DNA from 3 places in the Tardiphaga sp. 42S5 genome. Region 1 is predicted to be linked to each of the others. Evidence: predicted binding sites of a transcription regulator. Region 1 holds the regulator's gene; each other region holds the start of a gene.
The links. Region 1 encodes LexA, which represses DNA repair genes until DNA is damaged. Its sites were predicted from a motif close to TGTTCNNNNTGTGTTCNG; they were not measured.
Positions count from the first base shown of each region.

Region 2: a site for LexA is predicted at 1,857-1,874, ahead of SFY93_RS18025 (single-stranded DNA-binding protein). Genes of this name have one in related genera too.
Region 3: a site for LexA is predicted at 1,909-1,926, ahead of SFY93_RS06820 (DNA recombination protein RmuC). Genes of this name have one in related genera too.

Region 1 covers NZ_CP139027.1:3,785,104-3,788,381, reverse strand. The annotation lists gene SFY93_RS17515 (Orn/Lys/Arg family decarboxylase) at 1-731, shown strand, start outside; gene SFY93_RS17510 (GNAT family N-acetyltransferase) at 753-1,322, shown strand; gene lexA (transcriptional repressor LexA) at 1,625-2,347, shown strand; gene SFY93_RS17500 (ComEC/Rec2 family competence protein) at 2,366-3,278, opposite strand, start outside.
Region 2 covers NZ_CP139027.1:3,888,781-3,892,058, reverse strand. The annotation lists gene gyrA (DNA gyrase subunit A) at 1-394, opposite strand, end outside; gene SFY93_RS18030 (DUF2306 domain-containing protein) at 600-1,004, opposite strand; gene SFY93_RS18025 (single-stranded DNA-binding protein) at 1,181-1,690, opposite strand; gene SFY93_RS18020 (outer membrane protein) at 2,154-2,879, shown strand; gene SFY93_RS18015 (outer membrane protein) at 3,129-3,278, shown strand, end outside.
Region 3 covers NZ_CP139027.1:1,465,479-1,468,756, forward strand. The annotation lists gene SFY93_RS06815 (AmpG family muropeptide MFS transporter) at 1-623, opposite strand, end outside; gene SFY93_RS06820 (DNA recombination protein RmuC) at 664-1,878, opposite strand; gene def (peptide deformylase) at 2,110-2,631, shown strand; gene fmt (methionyl-tRNA formyltransferase) at 2,670-3,278, shown strand, end outside.

The sequences.
Region 1 (3,278 bases):
TCCCCGGCATGGAAGCCGGTTTCACCATGACCGATCCCAACAAGCTGACGGTGCTGACACCCGGCTTCGATCGCACCACCGGCGGCTATGCGGAACACGGCATCCCTGCTCCGGTGGTGGCGCAGTTCCTGCGCGAAAACCGCATCGTGCCGGAGAAGAACGATCTCAACTCGCTGCTCTTCCTGCTGACACCCGGCGTGGAAGCCAGCAAGGCCGGCACGCTGATATCGGGCCTCGTCGCCTTCAAGAAGCTTCATGACGACAACGCCCTGCTCGAAGACGTCATCCCGGAATTCGCACGGCGCAGGCCCGCGCGTTACGCGGGCATACGCCTGCGGGATCTATGCGGCGACATGCACCGGTTCTTCCGCGAGGCCAATGTGAGCGAACTTCAGACCAGGCAATTCTCCGCTGACCATCTGCCGGAGATTGCCATGTCACCCCATGATGCCGCGCGCTGTCTGGTGCGCAACGACGTCGATTACCTCCCGATCGATGAGATCTTCGGGCGCGTCGCGACGACGCCGTTCGTGGTCTACCCGCCCGGCATCGCCACGATCGTCCCCGGAGAACGGCTCACCGAACGGTCAAAGCCGATGATCGATTATCTCAGGATGTTCGAGACCTGCTTCAACACCTTCCCGGGCTTCGACGTCGAAATCCAGGGCATCTACCGCAAGGTCGACGCCAATGGCCGGATCCGACTTTACACTTACGTGGTCTCCGAATAGGGAGCACGTAAGGAGCCTGATTTGCCAACGGAACTCGAACAGCCGGTCGTCATCCGACCATCACGCGACACCGACGTCGATGCCATGCTGGCGATCTATCGCCGGCACATCCGGCAAGGCGTCGAGGAAGGCGTCAGCGACGCCGACACGCCGCAGCCCGACGATCTCAGAGACCGGCGCAAGAACCTGCGCAGCAAACGGTTCCCGCATCTCGTCGCCACGCAAGGCGGCGAGGTCGTCGGCTATGCCTATGTGGTGCTGTTCCGCAAGCGACCGGCCTATCGCTACACGGTCAAGCATTCGATCTATATCCACCACGGACATGTCGGCCGGGGCATCGGCCGGCTGTTGATGCGCGAGTTGATCGATGTCTGCGCGGCGGCCGGCTTCCGGCAGATCATCGGCTATATCGATGCCGACAACACGGCCTCGCTCGGCTTGCATGAGAGCTTCGGCTTTGCCCGCGTCGGCTTGCTGCCCGGCGTCGCCTATCGCTCCGGCCGCTGGGCCGACACGATCATGGTTCAGCGCTCGCTGGCGACCGGCTCCACGACTCCGCCGCCGCCCATTGGGCGCGTGACGTCCGCGTAGCCCAAGCGACCGCGGAAGCATTTTCCATGTCCGTCGAGGATCGACGACTGGTGAGGAACAGCCTCCTCAAACCTCGCTCAACGTGCGTTCTGTTGACGGCAAATTAAGCATTGCAGAACACATATGGAACATATAGTGTTCGTTCATGATTTGTTTCGAGATTCTGTGGCTTTGAGTAGTTTGAGAGTGCCCGAACTCGCGCAACCGATCTTCGAACGATCGTCTCTGGATTGAGGCTCACCGTTCGAAGGCCCTTTGAAACGCACGCGGCGGCCGACACCGTCAACTGAGGATGGCTTCAGATGCTCACGCGCAAACAATACGAACTCCTGCGATTCATCGATCAACGGCTGAAGGAAGCCGGCGTCCCACCGTCCTTCGACGAGATGAAGGATGCGCTCGACCTGCGCTCGAAGTCCGGCATCCATCGTCTGATCACGGCGCTGGAAGAACGCGGCTTCATACGCCGTCTGCCCAACCGCGCCCGTGCCATCGAAGTCATCAAGCTGCCAGAGCTCGGCGCGCCGGTCACCGGCGGCACCGGGCGCCGCGGCTTCACGCCCAGCGTCATCGAAGGCACGCTTGGCAAGGTGCGTTCGGCCGCCAGCATCGCCAGCAACAGCGGTGATGATGACAATGGCCGCACGGTTGCTATCCCGGTCATGGGCCGGATCGCGGCCGGTACGCCGATCGAGGCGCTGCAGACCCGTAGCCACACCATCAGCATGCCCGCCGACATGCTCGGTTCCGGCGAACATTACGCGCTCGAAGTGCGCGGCGATTCCATGCAGGACGCCGGCATTCTCGACGGCGACACCGTGCTGATCCAGCGCAACGAGAGCGCCGACACCGGCGACATCGTGGTGGCCCTGATCGACGACGAGGAAGCCACGTTGAAGCGCTTCCGCCGCCGCGGCGCGTCGATCGCGCTGGAGCCTGCGAATGACGCCTACGAGGTCCGTATCCTGCCACCCAACCGGGTGCGCATTCAGGGCAAGCTGATCGGCCTGTATCGCCGCTACTGAGATTTGCGCCTCGGCGGATTACTGATCTTCGGGTTGAAGATCGGTTTCCGCCGGCGTCGCATCCACCGGCCGGTTTTGCGGTGGACGACTGTTCTGGATCAGATCTTGCTGGGGCTCATCGGGAATTGCGCGCGACCACGGACGGTCCAGGCCCCGTGGCCGCACGGCATCGATGGTAAAGCCGTTTGCGGTTCGCTGCAGGCTCACCGCACCATTTCGTTGCAAGCGATCCTGATCGATCACCAGCGCCCTGCAATCCCTCGGCGATTGTCTCGTCGTGACGATCAGCGCCGCTTTCTCGCAATCATCTGTGAAGGCGTCCGGCTGTAAAACCAGCGCCACCAAAGCGCCATCGGCCAGCGGCGTGATGCATCCGTCGCGGTCGCAGGACACACCGTGGCTGACGGAGGCATCGGTCGGCAGACGCGCATCGGCATCGCCGGCGAGCCACTCTTTCAGCAGAAATGTATCCTTGGCGCTGCGCATCACGTGGAGATGCCCGTCCCTGCTCCGCACCGCGACACTGTGACCATCACCCGAGATCAGGACATCCGGCTGCTTCACCAGCAACGCCCAGACAATCGAGAGCACCAGCACGCCAGCCCCCGCGAAGCGCAACGGCGTGCGCAGCAATCCGAGCACGATGATGCCGATACTGGCTGATATCAGCGGTCCGATGCCAAAGGCCGGCATCCGGCCGATGGCGCCGGGCAAGGCTGCCACCCATTGCGTGACCACAATCATCCACTGGATGCCGACATCCATCAGCCGCCAGAACACACCGTCAAAGCCGAACGGCATGGCCACCAAACCGAGAATGCCCGCCGGCATCACCAGCGCCGAGACCACCGGCATCGCCAGGAGATTGGCGACAACGCCATAAGGCGTGACGCGATGGAAATGAAACGCGGCATAGGGCGTGGTGGCGAGG
Region 2 (3,278 bases), 100 kb from region 1:
ATCGCATCGCGGCGGCCTGATCGCCATCCACCGAACCGAAATTGCCCTGACCGTCGATCAGCGGCACGCGCATCGAAAAGTCCTGCGCCATGCGGACCATGGCGTCATAGACCGACTGGTCGCCGTGCGGATGATATTTACCGATGACGTCGCCGACGGTTCGCGCCGACTTGCGATACGGCTTGTTCCACTCGAAGCCGTTCTCATACATCGCATAGAGAATGCGGCGATGCACCGGCTTCAAGCCGTCACGCGCATCCGGCAGCGCACGCGCCACGATCACGCTCATGGCGTAATCGAGATACGAACGCTTCATCTCATCGAGGATGGATACGGGACGAATATCCGAGGGGGCTGGTGGCTCCCCAGGCTTCTGGTCTTCAGTGTCGGACAAGGATGATTTCCGGTCAGGTTTTGCTGGGAATCATATAGCGCATCGCGCGCCTTCAAGCCACCCCGCCGGCAACGTGCGAAGCCCTATTTTCCTGCTGATTTTTCAAATGCTTACGGGAGCCACACAGGGCTTGTGAAGTGGCCTCGAATAAGCCAGCCCAAACGCGGCGAATCTTGCGAAAATCCTGCGGCGGTCTTGCGGCAATCTAGCGACCGAACACAACGGTGTGCATGACCCGGCCGGGCACGAGGGTGAACACACCGGCGATCACCAGGGCGCCGGCGAAGATCGAAATCATGGTGATGGCATGCGCCCTGACGCGGTGCCGGCGTGCGGCGACCACTCCGACCACCAGCATCACCGGCGCGATGATCGACAGCAGGTGGATCGGGCTCCAGTCTCGCCACAGCCGGTAGCTATGGCCATGGATCCCAAACGAGCTGATCGCAACGGCGGCGAGCAGGATCACCCAGATCCAGCCGAGCGTCCTGTGTGGCAGCGTGCCCTTGGGCGCGATCAATTGAACGACACCGAGCACGAATGCGACCATGGCCGCAAAAGCATGCAGCGGGATTGGAGCGGCGGCATCAAGCAGCGGCTGAAGCGACATGGTGGCCCTCGCGTTCAGGAGGCAGCGTCAGCTCACCATCGCAGAAATCTTTCCATTGTAAAGATCATATGTCCGCCACGTTGCCGCAGCTGACCGCCCCCTCAAAAAGCAAAACGCGCTGCGAGCAATCAGCTCACAGCGCGCAATGCAGAAGTTCAGGACGTTCTGACAGCAGATCAGAACGGGATGTCGTCATCCATGTCGCTGCCGCGGCCACCACCGCCACCTGCCGGTGCGGCCACGCGGCGCTGCGGCGGAGCGCTTGACTGGCCGCCGCCGAAGCTGTCGCCCATGTCATCGCCGCCGTAACCGCCGCCACCACCCGCGCCGCCGCCCTTGCCGTCGAGCATGGTCAGTGTCGAATTGAAGCCCTGCAGCACGATCTCGGTGGAGTATTTCTCGACACCCTGCGGATCGGTCCATTTGCGGGTCTGCAGCGCGCCTTCGATATAAACCTTGGCGCCCTTCTTCAGATACTGCTCGGCGACCTTGGCGAGACCTTCGCTGAAGATCACGACGCGATGCCACTCAGTCTTTTCCTTGCGCTCGCCGGTGCCCTTGTCGCGCCAGGTATCCGAGGTCGCGACGGTCAAGTTGACGACCGGGTTGCCGTTCTGCATCCGGCGAACCTCGGGATCCTTGCCGAGATTGCCGACCAAAATCACCTTGTTGACGCTACCCGCCATGCCACTCTCCTACTCTCGAATCTGAATTTGCTGATCGGGCGCCGGCGCAGGCCCCGGCCTGCGCGCAAACGCCGCTGATGATGGGACCCTATACGGTCCGCGCTCCGCGCAGGCCCCCGCGACCGGGTTATCCACGGTCTCTTATTTGATGGTCGTCCTTATAGCACGTTCCATTTTTGTTCTCAAGAACGACCGCTGATGAACTATTGAGCGGTACTGAGTTGCCAGGGTTGTGTTGCTATCTTTCCGAAACCCGGCACTGGAACCCAACGGGGCCCCGTCATCATGCAAAATCTGTATACGGTTCATTAACTTAGAAACGACCAAACATCGAGGTCGAGTGTGCTATTTGGGTGACGGACTTTTTTGCAATCTTGCGTATATTTCAATCACTGAATTGCATTTGGCCTTTGCGCCAGAATATGGGGCTTCGCCGACGCGAAGCGACAAGGGGAGAATTCACATGAAGAACTTTCTGTTGGGCACCGTTGCCCTGATCGCTCTGGGCGCTTCGGTTCCGGCAATGGCCGCTGACCTGGCCGCTCGTCCCTACACCAAGGCTCCGGCCTATGTTCCCGCCCCGATCTACAACTGGACCGGTTTCTACATCGGTGGCCACATCGGCGGCGCGTTCAACGGCAGCAACGGCTTCGGCGGCACCACCGACAATTCGGATGGCCGTTTCCTCGGCGGTGTGCAGATCGGCTATGACTACCAGTTCGCTCCGAACTGGGTGTTCGGCATCGAAGGTCAGTACAGCTGGGTTGGTTCGAACAACACCAACGTCGCTTTCGTTCCGGCTGGCTTCACCTACAACCTGAACCAGAAGGGCCTCGGCTCGGTCACCGGTCGGATCGGTTACACCTGGGGTCCGGCACTGCTCTACGTGAAGGGCGGCTACGCTTACTCCGACTACAGCGAATCGCTGGTCGTGACCGGCACCGGCGTTCCGGTTGCCTTCGCAGCTGGCACCAAGCATGACGGTTACACCGTCGGCGCCGGCCTCGAATACCTGTTCACCCAGAACTGGTCGGGCAAGGTTGAGTACCAGTACTACGACTTCGGCAAGACGACCTTCACGACCCCGGTCGCGCTGGCTGGCGTGTCGTCCCGCAACGACGAGCACACCGTCAAGGCTGGCCTGAACTACCGCTTCAACTGGGGTGGCCCGGTTGTTGCGAAGTACTGAGCTTCGCGCCTGATTTCAGGCTCGTGACTACGGAAAGGCCGGCGGAAACGCCGGCCTTTTTCGTTTGGCTGGAAGCCCGGATTCCGGAGAGATAGGAGCTAACCCATCACCTGCGGTTGAATGCTACCCACGACTGTATCTCGCGAATTTTCACGCAACTATTGCGTTTGTTTTTCTCCGTTGCAAGGAAGATACAGCCTGATCGTCTGAATCGCGCTAGAGTTGAAACACTCACAAGGGGAGCATGCCATGAAGAAAATTCTGCTCGCATTCGCCGCCTTCGTTGTTCTCGGCTCGGCAACGTCCGCTTCTGCGGCCGATCTCGCTGCACGGCCCTACACCAAGGCGCCTCCGATGATCGCCGTCGTCTATGACTGGACCGGTTTCTATATCGGCGGC
Region 3 (3,278 bases), 2.3 Mb from region 1:
ACATAGCCCCACATCCATGCGGCGGAGCGCGCGATGCCGGTGCTTTCGAAGGCGCTGACCAGAAACAGCACGCCGGCGGTGGAGATCAGCATGCCGATGCGATAGGCCGCGACATAAGACGCCATGCCGGCCGCCTGTTCGCTCTCCGGCAGGCTCTCCACACGAAACGCGTCGACGACAATGTCCTGCGTCGACGACATCGCGGCGACCAGTAGCGCGCCGAGGGCGACGAACAGCGGGGAACGTGCAGGATCGGTCAGCGCCAGCAGCAGGATCGCGCCGATCAGCAGCAGCTGTGAAAATACCAGCCAGCCGCGGCGGCGACCGAACTGCCGTGTAAAGAATGGCACGTGCAGCGCGTCGACCAGCGGCGCCCAGAGGAATTTCAGCGTGTAGGGCGTGCCGACGAGGGCGAACAACCCGATGGTACCGAGATCGACGCCGGATTCGCGCATCCACACCAGCAGGGTCGAGCCGGACAGCGCGAGCGGCAGGCCCGACGACAGGCCAAGCAGCAGCACGATCAGGACTCGCGGCTGCAGATACACCGCCATGCTCTCGCGCCAGGTGGCACGGGGCTTCAAGGCGAGGGCGGCTTCGGACGAGTCAGGCGCGCTGGTCATGGGGAAGGGTTAGCAGATTCGGGGGAAAGCGGCCTGTAGCCTATTCCCCTGCCTGAATCTTGCGCGGCAGCGGCGCGAACATGTCGGGGGCGGCGGTCTTCGCGATGACCGGGGCTACCTCGGCCGCCGGCTCGCTCTTGCTGAAATCCAGTTCCTCGATGCGGCCGGCGCGCTTCTCGATCTTGTCGGCGGAGATCAGGATCTGGCGGACGTCCTCGTTGGCCTGTCCGAAATGGGTCTGAAGCTTTATCACGCGGTCGCGCAACCGGGTGAGGTCGTCGCCCAAATTCAGCACCTCGGTACGGATCTGGTCGGCGGCGTCGCGCATCCGCGCGTCTTTGAGAATCTGCTGCATCACCTGGATCGCCAGCATCAACAGCGACGGCGACACCAAGACGACGCGGGCGCGATAGGCCTTCTGGATGATGTCATCGAATCCGTCGTGGATTTCCGCATAGACGGATTCCGACGGCACGAACATCAGCGCCGTATCCTGCGTCTCGCCGGCAACCAGATACTTCTCGGCGATGTCGGTGACATGCTTCATCACGTCGGCGCGCAAGCGCTGCGCCGCGTATTTCTTCTCCTCGTCGCTGCGTGCGTCATGCAGCGCCGTGACGGCTTCCAGCGGGAATTTTGCGTCGATGCACAGCGGGCGCTGGTCCGGCAGGAAGATCACGCAATCCGGCCGCTTGCCCGACGACAGCGTGTGCTGGAACGCATAGGCGCCGCTCGGCATGCCGTCCTTGACGATACTTTCCATCCGCGCCTGACCGAAGGCGCCGCGCGACTGCTTGTTGGCGAGCACGTCGCGGAGTGTCGTCACCTGCGAGGTGAGGTCAGTGAGGTTCTTGTGGGCGTTGTCGATGATGCCCAGCCGCTCATGCAGCGCGCTCAGGCTTTCCATCGTGTTGCGTGTGGTCTGTTCCATGGATTGGCCGACGCGATGGGTCACGGAGTCCAGTCGCTCGGACACCGCGCGTGCCATGTCGGCCTGACGGCCTGCCAAGGTCTGGCCCATGGCGTCGACGCGGCCGGTGGCTTCGTTCTGTGCTTTCAGCACTTCGCTGAGGCGTTCTTCCAGTTCGTCGGCGCGGATCGCCTGGGCCATGGCCATGGCGGCGCCGCGGCTACCGGAGCGAGCGATGATGATGGCGATGGTGAGCAGCAAACCCAGCGCCAGAGCACTGAAGCCCATCAATGCCACGCCGGCGGTGACCGGCATGTCGCCGATCATGAAAAGAATCTCGTTCATCCCATCCTTGTAGCCGATTCGGTCGGTTGCGCGAACGAAGAGGGAACATTTATGGTTAATGCAAAATGAATTTTCCTGGTTAACCCAAGCCTAAGAAATGTGGTTAAGCAGACCTTAACCGGCATGGTTAACCGCGCCTCAATTTTCATGGTTAGCGGGGAGTTAACGTCCTTCAAAGTCCAGCTTTTCCAGCGGATTGACCCGGACCGGCGCGCAGATTAAATCGCCGCCATGGCCATTCGTGAAATCATTATCCTGCCCGACAAACAGTTGCGGCTGATCTCCAAACCTGTCGAGAAGGTGACGTCAGAGGTGCGCAAGCTCGCCGACGACATGTTCGAGACGATGTATGACGCACCCGGGATCGGGCTGGCGGCGATCCAGATCGCGGTTCCGCTGCGGCTGATCACCATGGACATCGCCAAGAAGGACGATGAGGAGGACGGCAAGAAGCCGCGCGTCTTCATCAATCCGGAGATCATCTCGGCCTCGGAAGAACTCTCGGTCTATGAGGAAGGCTGTCTGTCGATCCCTGAATATTACGAGGAAGTGGAACGACCGGCGACGGTGCGGATCCGCTATATGGACCTCGACGGCAAGACCATCGAGGAAGAGGCCAGCGGCCTGTTCGCGACCTGCATTCAGCACGAGATCGACCATCTCAATGGCGTGCTGTTCGTCGATTACCTTTCCAAGCTGAAGCGCGACCGCGTGCTGAAGAAGTTCACCAAGCTCGCCAAGCGCGCGGAGTAGTTTCTCCGCGCAACGCTGCAACAGATCGGCTCAGACCTATGTCGCTTCGTTTGATCTTCATGGGCACGCCGGATTTCGCGGTGCCGACGCTGCTCGAACTCGTGGCCCACGGCCATGAGATCGTCGCCGTCTATACCCGCGAAGCAAAGCCCGCCGGCCGGGGCATGAAGCTGCAGCCGACGCCGGTGGCGCGCGAGGCTGAACGGCTCGGCATTCCCGTGTTCACGCCGAAGACGCTGCGGACGCCGGAAGCCGAAGCCGAGTTCCGGTCGCATGAGGCCGAGGCTGCGGTCGTTGTCGCCTATGGCATGATCCTGCCGCAGAACATTCTCGATGTGCCGCCGCTCGGCTGCTTCAACCTGCACGGCTCGCTACTGCCGCGCTGGCGCGGCGCGGCGCCGATCAATCGTGCCATCATGGAGGGCGACGCCGAGAGCGGCGTCATGGTGATGAAGATGGATATCGGCCTCGACACCGGCGATGTCGCCATGGCCGAGCGCCTGGCGATCACCGATGCGATGACGGCGCTGGACCTGCACGATGCGCTGGCGCCGCTTGGTGCCGACTTGATGGTGCGGGCCATGGGTGCGCTGGAAAGGGGACGGCTGAGCCTGACCCCGCAGAGCGCCGACGGCGTCACTTACGCG